Regions from separate parts of the Photorhabdus akhurstii genome, predicted to be linked through region 1. Evidence: predicted binding sites of a transcription regulator. Region 1 holds the regulator's gene; each other region holds the start of a gene.

Region 1 (6,527 bases):
ACTGTAGGGGATAATGCTCTAGAGTTTCACTCCAAAAACCTAGCCAATAGTCACTAACAATATTTAACCGTAATGCCTGACGCTTCTCTTCTGGTAAAAGAGATAAACCTGCTTGTTGATAATAACGCCGTTGTTCCCATTCAGGCCGCTTAACAATGCGATAAATAATAACAGAAAGCAACATTACACCTAATAATGCTACACCTCCTACTTGTGCCAGAAGTAAATAATCGGCATCAGGGACAGATACATTACCTATTATAAATAAAACAATTGCTACAGATAATACAATACCCATACATACTGCAATTACAAATAAAATATTAATCAATGCATATAATGCTCTTAGAAAAGGTAACTTTCTTTTTTCACAGATAATATGCTTCATTACCTGATAGCCTTTAACTGGGAACTGTCTATAATGAGGCTGATTTTGTAAAAGCTCTTTCATCACAAATGCTTCCTTTCCGAAAATTATCTGTCATATACGATAATTCTTGTCTGTATTATCATAAACTTCAAGAAAACATTATTTTTGCTATTGAGTACCAATTTAGCCAAATTAACTCCATCAGGGGACAATCACAATGAACTTTACTGGATAATATTTTCTATTGAAGAAACATGATAACATCACAATATTATCATCGTACTGGTTGTAAGAGGCGCAATGAAATTGATTAATCAAAAAAAGTTACTGGAACAGGCCGAAGTTATTTGCCAGGCTCGTGGAGTCCGCTTTACTCCGCAGCGGCTTGAGGTTTTGCGTCTCATTTCAGAACAGCCAGGGGCAATCAGCGCTTATGATTTACTGGATTTGCTACGGGAAGCAGAGCCGCAGGCCAAACCGCCTACCGTATACCGAGCACTGGAATTTCTGCTGGAACAGGGGTTTATTCATAAAATAGAATCCACCAACAGTTATGTCCTATGTCACCATATCGAACAACCAAGTCACACTTCAGCGATGTTTATTTGTGACCGTTGTGGTTCTGTTACGGAACGAGATGGTGGAACCGTCGAATCCGCCATCCAACAACTAGCAAAAACAGCCGGGTTCAGTTTACGCCATACCATTATCGAAGCACATGGCTTATGCTCATCCTGTGAAGAGATCGAATCCTGCACTAAACGAGATGAATGCCAGCATGACCACCGCATTGAAGTAAAAAGAAACAGATAGTAAGTAAATACTTACTTTTGGTACAGAGCCAGACTGAAATAAACAACCGCAGAATCACGTTTAAGATAATCACAACGATAAATTCAACAACATGATTCTGCCGGAATATTGCAATTCTTTAACAATCTCAAAAACAACAATTTGATATTTTATTATCAAGACCAGTTGCCGCTACGAATCACCCCAACCGCCAATCCTTCAATTGTCAGGCTCTGCTCACGCAAATCCACCACAATTGGCTTAAATTCAGGGTTTTCTGCCAGCAATTCAACTCTGTTTCCAGTCTGTTTAAAACGTTTTACCGTCACTTCATCTTCAATGCGAGCAACAATAATCTGCCCATTACGAACATCTTGTGTTTTATGCACGGCCAACAGATCACCATCCATAATCCCAACATCTTTCATAGACATGCCGCTGACCCGCAACAGGAAATCTGCACTTGGCTTAAACAGTGCCGGATCAACCTGATAATGACTTTCAATATGCTCCTGTGCCAACAGTGGTTCACCTGCGGCGACACGGCCAATTAACGGTAAACCAGATTCTTCAACCAGCAAACGGATACCTCTAGATGCCCCAGCGACAATCTCTATCACCCCTTTACGAGCCAATGCTTTCAAATGCTCTTCAGCCGCGTTAGGTGAACGAAAACCAAGACGTGCTGCAATTTCAGCACGCGTCGGCGGCATCCCCGTTTGCGAAATATGGTCACGCACCAAGTCATAAACTTGCTGCTGCCTTGCGGTAAGTGCTTTCATTTCGTCCCCTGTTTGTTTATACAGTCAATATGTGAGTATATACAGCTAAATAACGATTGGGAACCTACCAGGGTAGAAAATTAGCCAATTATAATATAATACCTAACTATTAAACTAAATCAGGCCATAAAATAGCGCCAAAGGATGGTCCCCCAGACAATTAACGACAGAATCATTGTTAGAAAGACAGCCGCCGATCCCATATCTTTCGCGCGACCGGACAGTTCATGGAACTCACTGCCAATACGGTCAACCACGGCTTCAATAGCACTATTCAAGATTTCCATAATCAACACCAGCATCACGGAACCAATCAGTAAAATGCGTTCAATTGCGCCGATATCCAGATAAAATGCAACCATCATAGCCAATATCGCTAAAACTATTTCCTGACGGAAAGCCGCCTCATTTTTCCATGTTGCCCGAATGCCCTTCACCGAATATACGATCGCTTTAATGATACGGGTCAAGCCCTTGGATTGATTCGCCATAAATTATTCACACCAAATGTAAGGTTATTTGACACTTTCCCCTTTTATTATTGTCTTAACACAACAGATCTCAACATCTGTTTCTGGTATGCTGGCAACGTGTTGCTAACAAGAGGCTTCAAGATATTTATGTCAAGTTGGCGTAAAATATATTATAAATTATTGAATTTACCACTAAAAATACTGGTAAAGAGCAAACTTATCCCCACAGATCCTATTACCGAATTGCGACTTGATACGACACGCCCGATTCTGTACGTGCTGCCGTATCATTCCAAAGCAGACTTACTGGCATTACGTCAGCAATGTCTTGAACAGGATCTGCCGGACCCATTAAATTCACTGGAGATTGGTGACACTGAACTTCCTAGCTATGTATTTATCGATAATGGCCCACGTGTATTCCGCTATTGTGCGCCAAAGCAGGAATCCGTGAAAATTTTCCATGATTACCTAGATCTTCATCGCAATAATCCAAATCTGGATATCCAACTGCTGCCAGTTTCTGTCATGTTCGGCCGTTCCCCGGGACGCGAAGGGCAGAGCGCTCCACATTTGCGGCTACTCAATGGTATCCAAAAATTCTTTGCCATTCTCTGGCTAGGCCGAGATAGTTTTGTGCGCTTTTCAAACACAGTATCTCTACGCTATATGGCAACTGAGCATGGCACTGACAAGACGATTGCCCATAAGCTGGCTCGCGTGGCACGAATGCACTATTCACGTCAACGCCTGGCAGCCGTTGGGCCACGCCTGCCGGTTCGTCAAGAGTTGTTTAACAAGTTACTGGCATCGAAAGCAATAGAAAAGGCGGTCTCCGATGAGGCCCGCAGCAAGAAAATCTCACATGAGAAAGCCCGACAAAATGCCATTAATATGATGGAAGAGATTGCGGCGGATTTCTCTTATGAAACGGTACGGCTGTCAGGCCGCGTACTGGGTTGGACCTGGAATCGCCTGTATCAAGGGATCAATGTTCACAATGCTGAACGCATCCGCCGTCTGGCACAGGATGGCCACGAACTGGTTTATGCGCCCTGCCACCGTAGCCACATGGATTATTTGCTGCTCTCCTATGTGCTCTATCATCAAGGCTTGGTGCCGCCCCACATCGCCGCTGGCATCAACCTGAATTTTTGGCCGGCAGGGCCAATATTCCGCCGCCTTGGCGCATTTTTCATCCGCCGCACTTTCAAGGGTAATAAACTCTACGCCACGATATTCCGGGAATATCTAGGTGAGTTATTTGCCCGAGGTTATTCTGTTGAATACTTTATGGAAGGCGGTCGCTCCAGGACTGGTCGTTTACTCGATCCCAAAACGGGTACGCTGTCCATGACGTTACAGGCGCTGTTGAGAGGCGAATCACGCCCAATTACCATTATTCCGATCTATATCGGCTACGAACATGTGATGGAAGTTTCCACCTATGCCAAAGAGCTGCGTGGCGCAACCAAAGAGAAAGAGGGCTTTTTCCAGATGATACGCGGTTTGCGCAAACTTCGTAATCTGGGGCAAGGCTACGTCAACTTTGGCGAACCCATCCCGTTGATCCAATACCTTAACAACCATGTTCCTAGCTGGCGCGATTCTATTGATCCAATAGAATTCCATCGTCCCGAATGGTTCAATCCGACAGTCAGTCAACTGTCTGAAAAGATTATGGTAAGCATTAACAACACTGCGGCGGCTAACGCGATCAACTTATGTTCAACTGCCCTGCTTTCGTCACGTCAGCGAGCACTAACTCGTGAGCAACTGCTTGAGCAACTGGATTGTTATATACAGCTCATGAGCAACGCGCCCTACGCTGCCGATGTCACTGTACCAAAGAAAACCGCAGAGGAGTTGTTAGAACACGCTCTGCAAATGGATAAGTTCGAGGTAGACAAAGACAGTATGGGTGACATTATCATTCTGCCGCGTGATCGGGCAGTTTTGATGACCTACTACCGCAACAATATTCAACATCTCTTAGTACTGCCATCGCTGATTGCCTGCATCGTGATTCATCATCGCCGCATCAGCCGCGAAGCGTTGTTAAACCAGGTCGCGATCATTTATCCACTCCTTAAAGCCGAGCTGTTTATGCGTTATAGCAAAGCAGAATTGCCAGAAGTGGTTAATACACTGATCAACGAACTGACCCGCCAGTGCCTTATCTGCAACAAGGAGCATGGCATGCTGGTGCTTAATCCAGCACGTATCCGCCCCCTGCAATTACTGGCAGCCGGTGTCCGTGAAACACTGCAACGTTATGCCATCACCCTCTCTTTACTGAACGCCAACCCAATAATCAGCCGGGGAGCGCTGGAAAAAGAGAGTCGGATGTTAGCGCAACGTCTGTCGGTATTGCATGGCATCAACGCACCTGAATTCTTTGATAAGGCGGTATTTACTACGTCGGTAAATACACTACGTGAAGAAGGTTATATCAGTGACAGTGGCAATGCGATTACAGCAAATACCCACGATCTGTATCAGGTATTGGGTGAACTGATGTCACCTGAGATTCGTCTTACGATCGAGAGTGTTAGTTTGCCGCCAGAGCATAACGATACCGAAGAGAGTGCCAAGGAAGGATAATCTTCTTAAATACTGGTGATAATGGTTATTCACATTATCACCAGATATTTCAGACATAGCTGAAAAAAATGCCAAGGAATAGCACCAGACCTACATAGTTATTATTGAGGAATGCCTGGAAACACAGTGTTCTTTCCCGGCCGACGATCAGTTTCTGCTGATAAATAAATAGCGTACCCGCAAGCAACAGTGACCAATAGTAGATACCGCCCAGATTCATCATATAACCCACCAGCGCTAGCACCAGTAACATAGCGAGTTGCAATAACCCTATAATCAATTTATCGAAACGACCAAACAGGATAGCTGTGGACTTAACGCCAATTTTTAAATCATCGTTTCGATCGACCATCGCATATTGTGTATCATAAATAACCGACCAGAAGATATTAACCAGGAATAATAACCAACACTCTAATGGTAAAGACTCACTAACCGCAGCAAATCCCATAGGAATAGCCCAACCGTAAGCTGCCCCTAGCACAAACTGAGGAAGATGACTAAACCGTTTAACAAAGGGGTAAAACCAAGCCAGAGCCAACCCAACAACTGACAACCCGATCGCCATTTTATTCAAGGTCAGCACCAGCCCAAAAGAGATCAGCGCCAGCACGGCAAACAGGAGCTTACTCTCTTTCTCACTGATGGACCCACTCGGCAGAGGACGTGCTTTTGTACGTTCTACGTAACCATCAAATTTTCTGTCAGCAAAATCATTGATTACACATCCCGCTGCACGCATCAGAAATACACCGGCAGTAAAGACCAATAATATGTGCATATCCGGAATCCCTTTCCCGGCCATCCACAAGGCCCAGAAAGTCGGCCACAACAACAATAATGCACCTATAGGCTTATCAATACGCATTAAACGGCAATAGGCCAGCCATTTACTTTGCGCCATACTTCCCGCCACTTCGGTTTCCCCCTTTTAAATTTTACCTTTATATACAGGTGATTCAGGTAAAAAGACTTCGGTTAATAATAATGGCTTGCCTGATAACCTTAGCAATGATCGTCTTGCCCAACGGTTTACCTGCTGCCCCACATGAATATAGTCCCGCGTCAATTTATTACCACTAAAAAGATATCGCCCCAGTGGGACTGTTCCTAAATCAACCAAACTTTCATCAGGGCCGGTTAATGTCGCTTCCGGGATTAACGTCCGCCCCAATAGCCAAGGGATATTATCGCCACACAGCACGATCTCACGCAGCCAATATCTTTGACTCGTTGGCAAACACTCACTTTCATCAGAAAGTTGTTCGGCGGTAATAAAACATTCTCTGAATGGTATGATACACACACGATTACAATATTGCTCAAAACGGCGAGTCATTGAGCCCAATTCCATCAACCAATCTAAAATCTCATCAGACAAAATGGGCGAATCCACCGAAAGCCATTGAATAGGCGCCGTTGTTAATATTGAGTCAGTTGACATACGATTTTCCATTAGGACAAATTTCTTTTATCCGGAAGTACAATTGATAACCGCTGAGAATA
Region 2 (6,527 bases), 1.3 Mb from region 1:
ACCTGTTCAACAAACGGATTATAAAACCACAATGTTTTACCATCCGATACCAAGACGCTTTCATCCGGTGATGTCATATGCCAGTTAAATAGGTTTGGACGCTTAACCCACAATTGTCCTTCACCTTCCTGAATTGTCGCCCCATCATCACTGGTGACTGTCTGAGTAAAACTGGCATGAAAACTATTTACTTTACCCAAACGCTCCTGCAAATTCTGGCTAGCATTTGCCCATGCCGCATTGATACTCATGCCAGCCATTAAACAACCAATCAATATCAGCTTTTTCATGTAAGAAATACCTTTCTCAGCGTTATTACTTCTTTTTTCTCAACGTTATTACTTCAAGTGATTTACTATCAGGGTCTTCAATATTCACTATCAACTCTCATGTGGCGGTGGGGCCAATACTTCACGATTACCATTATGACCTGGAGCACTGACAATCTGTTGCGCCTCCATCTGTTCCACAATACGCGCCGCTCGGTTATAACCAATGCGGAATTGACGCTGGACACCAGAAATCGAAACTCGCCGTTTTTCCGTCACAAATTGAACTGCCTGATCAAACAGAGCATCTAGCTCTTCATCACTGTCAAAGCCTAAGCCGCCTTCTGCATCATCACCACCACTGAGAATGCTGTCAACATACTCTGGACGACCACGAGCTTTCCAATCATTCACCACTTCATGAACTTCCTGATCCCGAACAAAGGCGCCATGAACACGCACCGGAATCGAGGAGTTTGGCGCCAAATAAAGCATATCCCCCATGCCCAACAGGGATTCAGCGCCGCCTTGATCAAGGATGGTGCGGGAATCAATTTTGCTGGAAACCGTAAAAGCAATACGCGTCGGAATATTCGCTTTAATCAAACCGGTAATAATATCGACCGATGGACGTTGGGTCGCCAGAACCAAATGGATACCAGCAGCACGCGCTTTCTGCGCTAATCGTGCAATCAGCTCTTCAACTTTTTTACCGACAGTCATCATTAAGTCAGCAAATTCATCGACCATGACAACGATGTATGGCTCTTTTTTCAGTACTGGATGAATAATATCCATGCTGTCACCGGGCTTCCAGAATGGGTGAGGGATTGGGCGTCCCATTTCTTCTGCCTGTTTAACCTTTTCGTTATAACCCGCTAGATTACGCACCCCTAATGCGGACATCAGTTTATAACGGCGCTCCATTTCACTAACGCACCAGCGCAGTGCATTAGCAGCATCTTTCATATCGGTAACAACTTCGGTTAACAGGTGCGGTATGCCCTCATAAACCGATAGCTCCAACATTTTCGGGTCAATCATAATAAAGCGCACATCCTCTGGTTTCGCTTTATAGAGAATGCTGAGGATCATGGCGTTGACGCCAACAGATTTACCCGAACCGGTTGTACCCGCCACCAGCAAGTGCGGCATTTTACCTAAATCAGCGACAACCGGCTGACCGCCAATATCTTTACCCAATACAATTGTTAGCGGCGATGGATTATCACGGAACTTTTCACAATCCAATACTTCACGCAAATAGACCGTCTGACGTTTTTTATTCGGCAATTCCAAACCAACATAAGGTTTACCCGGGATCACTTCAACAATACGCACGGCGACCGCGGATAGAGAACGTGCTAAGTCTCTTGATAAATTGGAAATACGTGCTGCTTTAACACCCGGAGCCAAATCCAGTTCAAACCGGGTAATCACCGGACCGGGTGAGAAACCGACGACATCAGCTTTAACTCGATAATCACTCAGACGCGCTTCAATCAAACGGGACGTTTGCTCAAGGGCAAACATATCAACGGGTTCTTCTTCTGCTAAAGGACTGGTTAGCAGTTCGAGCGAAGGCATTGGTGTCGTTGGTTTTGGCAACGGTTGATCGTTACGAACCAAAAACGGATGGAATAAGCTATTTTGCTGCGGTTGCTGCGGTTGCTGCGGTTGCTGCGGTTGCTGCGGTTGCTGCGGTTGCTGCGGTTGCTGCGGTTGCTGCGGTTGCTGCGGTTGCTGCGGTTGCTGCGGTTGCTGCGGTTGCTGCGGTTGCTGCGGTTGCTGCGGTTGCTGCGGTTGCTGCGGTTGCTGCGGTTGCTGCGGTTGCTGCGGTTGCTGCGGTTGCTGCGGTTGCTGCGGTTGCTGCGGTTGCTGCGGTTGCTGCGGTTGCTGCGGTTGCTGCGCAGTATTGTGTACAGGCGCTGACGCAAAAGCAATTTCTGTGGGCCGTTCTGATTGATTTTTCGGCGCGGATTGAACAGAAGGCATAAACAGCGGCTCTGTTGGCTCCTTTTCAACTAAATCTTCAACCGGCGAGAAGTTATTTAAAATCGATAAACTCTCCAGAGCCGAGAGCTCTTTTTTCTCTTGGCGACTTTGCTCTTGATAACGCTTATGTTGCGACTGCTCAACTGTCTGTTTAACAATCTCTGTCGCTGTTTGAGCCTGTTCTTCCACCGAAGGCCGATTTTCCGGCTCAAATAAATTCTGTCTTATTTGAGGCTGAATTGAGACCTGTTCTTCTGTATCCGTCGTAATACGATAACGCTCGCGCTGTTGCTCAAGAAATTGCTGACGCAGCAACGCTTCTTGCTGTTCATCAACATCAATATCATCATCCGATCCATCTACTTGCTGTTTGATCTCATACTCACGCTGCTGTTCTGCAAGACGTTGTGAAGGAACTTTGATTCCATACAGTTCACGGCGGGTTGGAATACGGACAGGATTAGGACGAGGTAGTTCTGGTCCGATTCCTTGTTTAACCTGAGAGTTACCCGTTATAACCGTTGCGGCGGCGGCTGCCATAACATTTTTTTGCTCTGTATTTTTTGGCTCTGTTTCAGTCATAAAAGTGAAAGTATTACTGCTGTTTTGGCTACTTTCGACAGATTCAAATGTTGGCGTCCCTTGACGGTTAGATTCAGATATAGGTTCAAAATGGTACTCAGCAGGAATTTCAAATGTATAACGAATAGGTTCGTCGTTATTATTCTTTTCACTCTCTTCCACTAATGGCTGAGGCTGTACAATATCATCATCAGATGTATTGACCAAAATTTTAGGTTCAACATCAATATCAGCCATATTAATGGTAGGAATATCCGTTGGCTGTTCTTGTTCGATTTCTGTTTTCACTGATTCTGGTTCATCCAGTTCAGTTTTTGCTAACTCTGCGGCTGAAGGTGCTGTAAATAGCACATCATCATGATCAATATCAGCCGCTGTGAATTCAGGTTCTGTTTTATCATAGGCGAGATCTTCCCGCTCAATAACCGTTTCATCGTATGGCGTATATTCTTGTTCATTACGGCTGCGGTTGGTAATAAATCCTATTGCCCCCAGAATCACTGCCCCTGTTTTTTCAGCAATAGTTAACCATGACCAGCCAGTAAATAGCGTAAACCCAATCGCCCAAATACACAGCAAGACTAAAGTCGCGCCCAATTCATTAAACCAAGGCAACATTGCGCTGCTAAACAGACTGCCAATAATCCCGCCGGAAGCAAAGTAATGGAGATCGTCAACATTCAGCGCCGCTAATCCACATGAAGTTAAGACGATTGCCAATGCGCCAATAACGCGCAAAGCCAGCGCGAAGAAATCGACATACTCCCGGTCATCATGTTGCCTAAAAGCAGTCCAACAACCCAATATCATCACCGGGGGAATGGCATAAGCTAGAATACCAAATGCAGAAAACAGCGTATCGGCCAACCATGCGCCAACCCCGCCACCCAAATTATGCACCGGTTCATGCCATGCAGTCTGAGACCAACTGGGATCAGAAGGATTAAAACTGACAAGCGCGACCATCAGATAAGCCGCCAGGATGACAATAACAAGCAACACAGCTTCTAACAGCCTGCGCCCACTACTCAGTCTCTTTAACTTAATATTTTTATCTTCTGTATATTCCTGGCTCAAGAAAGGCTCTCCAGGTTTCCTGTTGATTTAACGGAACAGTTGATTTAACGGAACAACGCCGAGATAGCTCAGCGTTGAAACTGTATGCATAAACAGGAGTGTACCTAAGTTTTTCCAGTTTTGCACCTGTACATTTTTGGTAAGATTTTAGCGCGTCTTAATGACCAGACGGTTGCTCTGCTTAACTTCTTCCATTACAACATATGTGCGGGTGTCATTAACACCTGGCAAACGCAATAAAGTTTCGCCCAGCAACTTACGGTAAGCCGACATGTCTGGTACGCGGGTTTTTAACAAATAGTCGAAATCACCGGAAACCAAGTGACATTCCTGAATCTCTTCCAATTTTTGTACAGCAGCATTGAATTGTTCAAAAACATCTGGAGCGCCACGGTTTAAAGTAATTTCAACAAATACCAGCAAAGATGCATCCAAATAGTGAGGATTCAGCAATGCCGTGTATCCAGTAATAAACCCTTGACGTTCCAGACGACGAACACGCTCCAGGCACGGGGTTGGAGACAAACCTACCCGTTTAGACAGTTCTACGTTAGAAATTCGCCCATCTTTTTGTAGCTCATTTAGGATATTACGATCTATGCGATCAAGATCTTTTCCCGGACGTTTTTTATTATCTATCATCTTGTTGATCTCTCTTTATTTTCCTACACCCATAACATTTTCCCCTATCTCTCTGAGTCTGAGTTGGAAAAGATGTCTTAAAGTTAAAGCCTCGCTCTATCAGCGTAAAGCAACTCACAGGCCATTTTTTTAATGCTACACAAAAGAGGATTATCCGCATGTCGATTTTTATGGAAACGAATTTAGCGAGGTGGATAATTATCTCTTACAGTGATGTTTTCGCAAATGCACAGCCGATTGTCAAAGTAAATGAGCAAAAATCAGAACAACCTGTGGAACAAATTTTCAGTTAATCGTTTCGATAGTCTACCATTAATTGAAAACGAACAAATGAAATACAAACAGCACTAAAAGAACACTTTTCTCAGGTTAAAATCATTATTAGTTAATATCTATCGGTAAAATCGTTAGTAACATGAGTCTTTTAGCTTTTTTTACCCTCCTATTTCTCCTACAATCCCTCGATATTCGATTAGGTGATAAATGGAAATGAGGTATTCATGAGCGCCGCCAAACACCACAAACTCATTATTCTTGGCTCCGGTCCAGCAGGCTATACCGCCGCGGTTTACGCTGCCCGAGCAAATTTAAATCCGGTTCTTATTACCGGGGTTGAAAGAGGCGGTCAGTTGACTACCACCACCGAGGTCGAAAACTGGCCTGGCGATCCGGAAGGTCTGACTGGCCCTGGGTTAATGGAACGCATGCACCAACATGCTGAAAAATTCCAAACCGAAATCATTTCTGACCATATTCAAAAAGTTGATCTGCAAAACCGGCCTTTACGCCTTTATGGTGATGAACAAGAATATACCTGTGACGCACTGATTATCGCAACAGGCGCTTCCGCCCGTTATTTAGGTTTACCTTCTGAAGAGGCATTCAAAGGACGTGGTATTTCAGCCTGTGCAACCTGTGATGGTTTCTTTTACCGTAACCAGAAAGTCGCCGTTGTCGGCGGCGGTAACACCGCCGTAGAAGAAGCCTTATATCTGGCAAATATTGCAGCAGAAGTTCACCTAATTCATCGCCGTGATACTTTCCGTTCAGAGAAGATCCTAATCGGTCGCCTAATGGATAAAGTAAAAAATGGCAATATCATCCTGCACACCGATCGTATTCTGGATGAAGTACTCGGTGATGATATGGGCGTTACCGGTGTTCGCCTACGCGATACCAAAAGCGGCGCTACAGAAGAATTAGCGGTTACCGGCACATTCATTGCTATCGGCCATACTCCCAATACCGCTATCTTTGAAGGCCAATTAGAACTGGATAATGGTTACATTAAAGTTCAATCCGGTTTGCAGGGTAACGCCACTCAGACTTCAATTCCCGGTGTATTTGCCGCCGGCGATGTTATGGACCATACCTACCGTCAGGCAATTACGTCCGCCGGTACAGGTTGTATGGCAGCCCTTGACGCAGAACGTTTCCTTGATGGGCTAGCCGCTAAATAAATTCTTTTTCTTTCAAGGCGCTATTTCGGTAGCGCCTTTTAACATGTAACATATCAGCAGGATGCTGACACATAGGATATGTCCAGCCTTTTGGTACACCATTACCCTCACCCGCTAGATTAGAATTTTTTTCTATGGACAAAACAAGACAGTACGAATTGGTTCACTGGCTGAAACAGCAAAGTGCCCCGGCCCAACGCTGGCTCCGCCTGTCCATGTTACTCGGCTTAATCAGTGGATTGCTGATTATCACTCAAGCCTGGTTACTTGCCTCAATTCTGCAAGCTTTAATCATGGATAACCTTCCGCGCGAGCACATCTCGAATGAATTTTGGTTGTTAGCAACCATCTTTGCTCTACGGGCCATCATCAGCGCTATTCGGGAACGAATAGGTTTTATCTGTGGCAAAGTCGTGCGTCAAAAAATCCGCGCTATGGTATTGGATAAACTTGAGCAACTTGGCCCGGCGTGGGTTAAAGGCAAACCGGCCGGTAGTTGGGC
Region 3 (6,527 bases), 870 kb from region 1:
TGGCAATCCGGCACAACACTTCTTCTATTTCAAACGGATCAATTCCTCGCCAAATCCACATCAGCCGGTTAATCATACGATACCAGCTACCATGACTATTACCATCCAACGTACTGTAATTACCTGCAATTAACCGAGGATGGCGATGCTTTACCAGCGTGGAAGTTTCCTGATGTTTTTGTCTTGGCTTAAAAAGTGATTCTGAAAGGTTCTGGTTTGCCATAACAAATGCTGACGTTATTTACCTTCACAAATTGGCGGAACGAACGCCACACCCATATCCCAGGGTTGTTCGATCCAAATATCTTGAGGAATATCAACAATATAATCATCAACCAGAGGTCGGCCCGCCGGCTTTGCAAAGATAGTCACAAAATGGGCTTTGGGATACATTTCACGGATGGCTTGAGCGGTTCCTCCAGTATCAACCAAATCATCCACAACGATGAAACCTTCACCATCGCCTTCCGCTTTTTTCAGAACATGTAGTTCACGTTGATTATTATGGTCATAGCTGGAAATACAGACTGTATCTACATGACGAATACCCAATTCACGCGCTAAAAGCGCGCCAGGTACAAGACCACCGCGACTCACGGCAATGATGCCTTTCCACTGTTCGACTGGGAGTAAACGTTGCGCCAATTTGCGGGCATGTATTTGCAACATATCCCAGGTTACGACATATTTTTCGCTCATAAAAATTGATCCCGACAACTTAAGAATACTTTAGAAAAGCACCTCGCAAAAAAAGTTGCGCGAATTATAGTGACTTAGGTCGGTAAAAACTAGCGGAAACAGGGAATCGATGAATCGTATTATTCTTAACAAAAGTAAAGTGGTATTCTGAGTCCAATAACATCATGGCGTTAAGCGCTCATCATATAGAAACTATTTCTCATGTAGATCCCATCTTAATTGAGATGCAGTCATAGGAGATTCGTCGTGTCAGAACTATCACAATTATCCCCTCAACCTCTATGGGACATCTTTGCCAAAATCTGCTCTATTCCTCACCCTTCTTACCATGAAGAAGCGCTGGCAACCCACATTGTTCAATGGGCGCAAGAAAAAGGGTTGCATGTTGAACGTGATCAAGTCGGCAATATTCTGATCAGAAAGCCCGCCAGTAAAGGCTTAGAAAATCGTAAAGCGGTTGTTCTGCAAGCACATCTTGATATGGTGCCGCAGAAAAACAACGATACAGTGCACGATTTCACTAAAGATCCTATCCGTCCTTATATCGATGGTGAATGGGTTACTGCCCAGGGAACAACACTGGGGGCTGATAATGGTATTGGCCTGGCATCAGCGTTGGCTGTACTGGCTGATGACAATGTAAAACATGGCCCGCTAGAAGTTTTATTGACCATGACGGAAGAAGCCGGAATGGATGGCGCTTTTGGCCTGCAACCGGGCTGGCTTCAAGCTGATATCTTAATCAATACCGATTCAGAAGAAGAAGGGGAAATCTACATGGGTTGTGCTGGAGGTATCGATTTTACCACCACTTTAGCATTGACTCGTGAAGCTGTTCCGGCTCACTACAAAACATCAAAACTGATCATCAAAGGTCTAAAAGGCGGGCATTCCGGTTGTGATATTCATGTAGGGCTAGGTAATGCCAATAAACTACTGGCACGCTTCCTTGCCGCCCATACTCAGGAATTGGGGCTAAAACTGCTCGACTTCCAGGGCGGTACGCTGCGTAATGCCATTCCTCGTGAAGGCCATGTTATTGTTGCTATCCCTGCCAATAAAGCAACGCAGCTTACCCAATTGAAAGATAAGTACTTGGATATACTGAAAAATGAGTATGCCATCGTTGAGAAAAATCTGACTGTATTACTGGAAGAGGTCGAAACAGACATTCAGGCATTAACTGATGATTGCCAAAACCTTTTTATCTCATTGCTAAACAGTACTCCCAATGGTGTTATCCGTATGAGTGATGTCATCAAAGGCGTGGTAGAAACCTCGCTAAACGTGGGCGTTGTGGCGATGGAACAAGATAAGGTAAATATCATTTGCTTAATCCGTTCGCTTATCGACAGCGGCAAGTCCTATATCATAGGAATGCTCTCTTCGCTGGCTAAACTGTCAAATGCTGAGATTTACGCTAAAGGGGATTATCCCGGCTGGCAGCCAGATGCAAGTTCTCCGGTAATGCACTTAGTACGTGAAACTTATCAACAGTTATTTGATAAGATACCCAATATTATGGTGATCCACGCAGGGCTGGAATGTGGCTTATTCAAGAAACCTTACCCTGATATGGATATGGTATCTATCGGGCCAACCATTACGGGCGCTCACTCTCCTGACGAACAAGTGCACATCAAGAGTGTCGGGCAATATTGGCAACTACTCACTGCAATTCTGAAAGCCATTCCTGAAAAGGCTTAATCAGCTCTCCCCTGCTTCGATATGATTGCAGGGGGATTACCATTCAAGCAAAAGTTGCCGCTCAATTTCTGGGTCCTGCAACGTCACGTGCAAACCCACTAAACGAACGCCACGCCCTTCCCGGCGAGATGTCCATGTTTTCTGAGCCAATTGCAGTAAATCCTGCTTATCCAATAGTGGATGAACATGCTCTTGAGTGGTTAGTTGAAAATCATCAAATTTCAGTTTAATCCCCTGACGGGCAATTCGCAGATCAGGTTTAACGTTACTCAACCGTTTTTCTAATTCGAGATATAAACTTTCTATCAGTTCAGTGCACTGTTCCCAATGATGAATATCTCTCGCAAGTGTCCGCTCCACACCAATTGATTTTCGCAGACGGTCTGGATTCACCAATCGTTGATCAATACCGTGACAACGATCCCAAAGTATCTGACCAAATTTCCCCAACTGTTTTACCAAAACAATAACGTCATATTTTTGTACATCAGAACAAGTTTCCAGCCCCATATTAGCCAGCCGTTGCACCATGACTTTGCCAACCCCCGGAATTTTTCGCAAAGGTAAAACCTTAACAAAATCAGCCACTCGTTCAGGAGGAATGACATACTGCCCATTCGGTTTATTAATATCAGAAGCGATTTTTGCCAAAAATTTCACCGATGCAATACCGGCTGATGCCGTCAATTGTAATTCATCAAAAATGGCTTTACGGATCTCCTGTGCGATCAGCGTGGCAGATCCATAACAATGATCACTATCAGTGACATCCAGATAAGCTTCATCCAATGACAGAGGCTCTATCCACTCAGTATAACGAGACAATATCTGATGGATATGCCGGGAAACCTCCCTATACAGCGCCATACGCCCCGGAAGAACTTTAAGCTGAGGGCAGAGTTTCAGCGCCATTGCAGTAGACATTGCACTACGTACCCCAAAACGACGAGCAAGATAATTAGCGGTACTAATAACACCCCGCTTGTCTGCGCTGCCGCCCACAGCAATGGGAATATGACGAAGTGACGGATCATCACGCATTTCAATAGCTGCGTAGAAACAATCCAAATCAATATGAACAATCTTTCGCATTCTGCTTTAGCCTATCAACAATGACTGTATAAACATACATAAAAATAGACTCAAGAGCAATCTAGCAACAACTTTGAAAATATCTTGAGCAATAAAATAATTAATTAATACCGTTATTAACTTTTCCCTGCCCGATTCCTTGCGTTAAGTGACCTATCCTGTAAGTGCGACTTTTCTATTTAACGACATTCCAAGGATGCTTATAACAATGAAAAATAGCGGGAAACCACAAAAAACCTCAGCTACAGCGACTACACAGCCAATTAATCGCACCCTTCATTATGCTTTATCGAGCATAATTATGCTGAGTACTGGCCTGCCAGGTTATCTGGCGGCGCAGGAAAATGAAGAGCAAAAAGCAAAAGAAAAACCGGAAAAATCAGAGAAAGTCATTACACTTTCTACACTTTCTGTTATTGGCGGGTTGAATAACAGCGTCAGTGCTGGAAACTCGGTATTGAAAAAAGAGGATATTGAACGTACCCAGGCAGATAATATTGCCGAGCTGCTCGATCAACTTCCCGGCGTTTCCATGTCAGGATCGCCTCGTCCGGGCGGCCAAACTCTGAATATCTGGGGAATGGGTGATACCGAAGATGTTAAAGTCACCTTAGATGACGCACCGAAAGGCTTCGAGAAATATCGGCAAGGCTCTATCTTTATTGAACCCGAATTAATCAAACGAGTCGATGTCGATAAAGGCCCACATAATCTACTTGATGGTAATGGCGGATTTGGCGGAACAGTTAAAGTTGTCACCAAAGATGCCAGTGATTTATTACAACCGGGAGAAGATTTTGGCGGATTGCTGAAATACAGTTATCACACCAATGACCGCCAAAATATTTATAGCAGCGCAGTTTATGGCCGGACAATAGAAGGCTTCGCTGACGGCCTGTTATATATGAGCAAACGAGATGGCGGCAATATTAAACGACCGGATGGCACCCGCTTTGCATTCTCTAAAAGTGATCAGGCATCCTATTTACTGAAAACGAATTTTTACCTGAACGATGCTAATACATTGACACTTTCTGCGATGCGTTCTGATTCTGATGGCTGGCAGCCGTGGGCAGCAAAACGTGATGAAATAGCCGTTCCGTCAGAAGCCGACGTTGAAAAATATGGTTGGAATGAAGCCTGGCGCCGGAAGTTGGTTTATCGTGATCAAACAGACCAAAATTACACAGCTAAATGGAATATTGCACCGGAAGATAATCCATTACTTAATCTGACAGCAACTTATGCTTATTCCAAAACCGAACAACATGATAAACGCTCTAAAAAAGCCCACAGCGGTTTTCTTGGCTCATTGGGAAATGAAAGCTGGATCGACTATGTGGATAACCTAGTAGATATAAATAATGAAAGTACTTTTATAACCGGACCGATAGAACACACATTATTAGCTGGAGTTCGTTGGCATAAAAATCAACGTAATACCCTTATCCATGATAGAAGTAAAGACAAAAAACCTGAATATAATCATGGCTATTTTCAGCCAACTTATATGCCTTCAGGCGAGCAAAAAACGAATAGTTTCTATTTGCAGGATACAATGGTTATCGGCAGTGTTACTGTGACGCCCGGTGTTCGCTATGACCATATCACCAATATTGGCAAACCCAATATCGCGACAATCTACAATGATAACTCACCAAATGTAGGTCATGATTACCGCAATGTCACCTATACCGGCTGGTCTCCTCATTTTGGCATTATGTGGAAAGCAACACAAAACCTGTCACTATTTTCAGATATCAGCCGAACATGGCGCGCTCCGTTGGTGGATGAACAGTATGAAATGCAATATGCCAAGGCAAGTGTCACTGCCACCAGCCGTAACTTGGATGTAGAAAGAATAACTGGTTTACGCTTCGGTGCGCTTCTGAATTTCAATAGCCTGCTGGCGGACCAAGATAGTTTGCAAATCCGTACGACTTTATTCCGTAATAGAGGCAAGGATGAAATATTTACCCGTCGCGGAATAGTATGTAAATCACCGGATTGCGAAAAGCCTTTATCCAACTACCGTAATTTACCGGGATATACCATTCAAGGATTGGAAATCGAGACTTTCTACGACAGCAATTACTTATTCGGAAAACTTTCTTATTCGACTATCCGTGGTCAGAGAGATACTTCACCTCGCGATCCGTGGGGTAATAAAACCTGGATTGCGGAAATTCCCCCCACCTCCGCCCGCGCCATGTTAGGCGTAAAAATCCCTCAATGGCAAATGGCAATAGGCTGGACCGGAGATTTTATCCGTAAACAAGACAGATCGCCTAAAGATGGAGATCCAATGGCAACACTCTGGTCAATACCCAAAAGCAAAGGTTATGCACTGCATGGTTTATTCGCCAGTTGGCAACCTACTTTCTGGCAAGGTCTTGAAGCGCGTGTCACGGTAAATAACCTGTTTAATCGGGATTATTACCCATACCTCGGTGAATCGGTTTCCGGGATTGGGCGTAACATTAAATTCAGCGTCTCGCAGAAGTTCTAATATCCCACCCAAAGTTCCCTCTGTTTGAGGGAACTCAGACTGTTGATCATTCAGCTCTCCAAGTTTCTTTCTCACACTGACACTGAAATACCGCAACTGACTGTTCTTCTGAAAAATCACACTTATTTAGTTGAATAAATTATTAATTTTAATTAACAATAATTACCTTGATTGATAAAATAGTCATTTCTTTATTGAAAAAGGTATGTTGTCGTCAGAATGGATACCTGTTAATTAAGACTCTTATTATTTTATCGTATGGTTCATCTTATTTAGGCTTTTTCGCTCCACATGATTTAACTATCCTTTTAACACGCTTATTTATATGCATTTTTTTCTTACTTTATATCTTATAGTAAAAAATGTTAATTGATATTTCCATGTGTACACCGTCAGAGTTATTATTTTTTCCGCCGACAAAAAAGAACATTTCATAAATTTCGCAGAAATCAATACCTATTTTTCTAGTGCTTGAGCTTACTATCTTTATCAAATATCATTAGATATATTTTACTATACC

Evidence for each region. The regulator LexA, encoded in region 1, represses DNA repair genes until DNA is damaged. The targets are predictions, from matches to a motif close to TNCTGTATGTACATACAGNA.
Region 2: a site for LexA is predicted at 4,002-4,021, ahead of B0X70_RS08240 (DNA translocase FtsK 4TM domain-containing protein). Genes of this name have one in related genera too.
Region 3: a site for LexA is predicted at 3,521-3,540, ahead of dinB (DNA polymerase IV). Genes of this name have one in related genera too.

Annotation. Positions count from the first base shown of each region.
Region 1 is NZ_CP020335.1:563,159-569,685, reverse strand. It holds gene B0X70_RS02465 (DUF1266 domain-containing protein) at 1-451, opposite strand, end outside; gene zur (zinc uptake transcriptional repressor Zur) at 671-1,183, shown strand; gene lexA (transcriptional repressor LexA) at 1,339-1,944, opposite strand; gene B0X70_RS02450 (diacylglycerol kinase) at 2,064-2,435, opposite strand; gene plsB (glycerol-3-phosphate 1-O-acyltransferase PlsB) at 2,565-5,021, shown strand; gene ubiA (4-hydroxybenzoate octaprenyltransferase) at 5,071-5,925, opposite strand; gene ubiC (chorismate lyase) at 5,953-6,465, opposite strand.
Region 2 is NZ_CP020335.1:1,888,786-1,895,312, reverse strand. It holds gene lolA (outer membrane lipoprotein periplasmic chaperone LolA) at 1-290, opposite strand, end outside; gene B0X70_RS08240 (DNA translocase FtsK 4TM domain-containing protein) at 381-3,923, opposite strand; gene lrp (leucine-responsive transcriptional regulator Lrp) at 4,071-4,565, opposite strand; gene trxB (thioredoxin-disulfide reductase) at 5,066-6,025, shown strand; gene cydD (heme ABC transporter permease/ATP-binding protein CydD) at 6,160-6,527, shown strand, end outside.
Region 3 is NZ_CP020335.1:1,434,995-1,441,521, reverse strand. It holds gene frsA (esterase FrsA) at 1-223, opposite strand, end outside; gene gpt (xanthine phosphoribosyltransferase) at 238-699, opposite strand; gene pepD (beta-Ala-His dipeptidase) at 946-2,406, shown strand; gene dinB (DNA polymerase IV) at 2,443-3,498, opposite strand; gene B0X70_RS06170 (TonB-dependent receptor, heme/hemoglobin family) at 3,707-6,007, shown strand.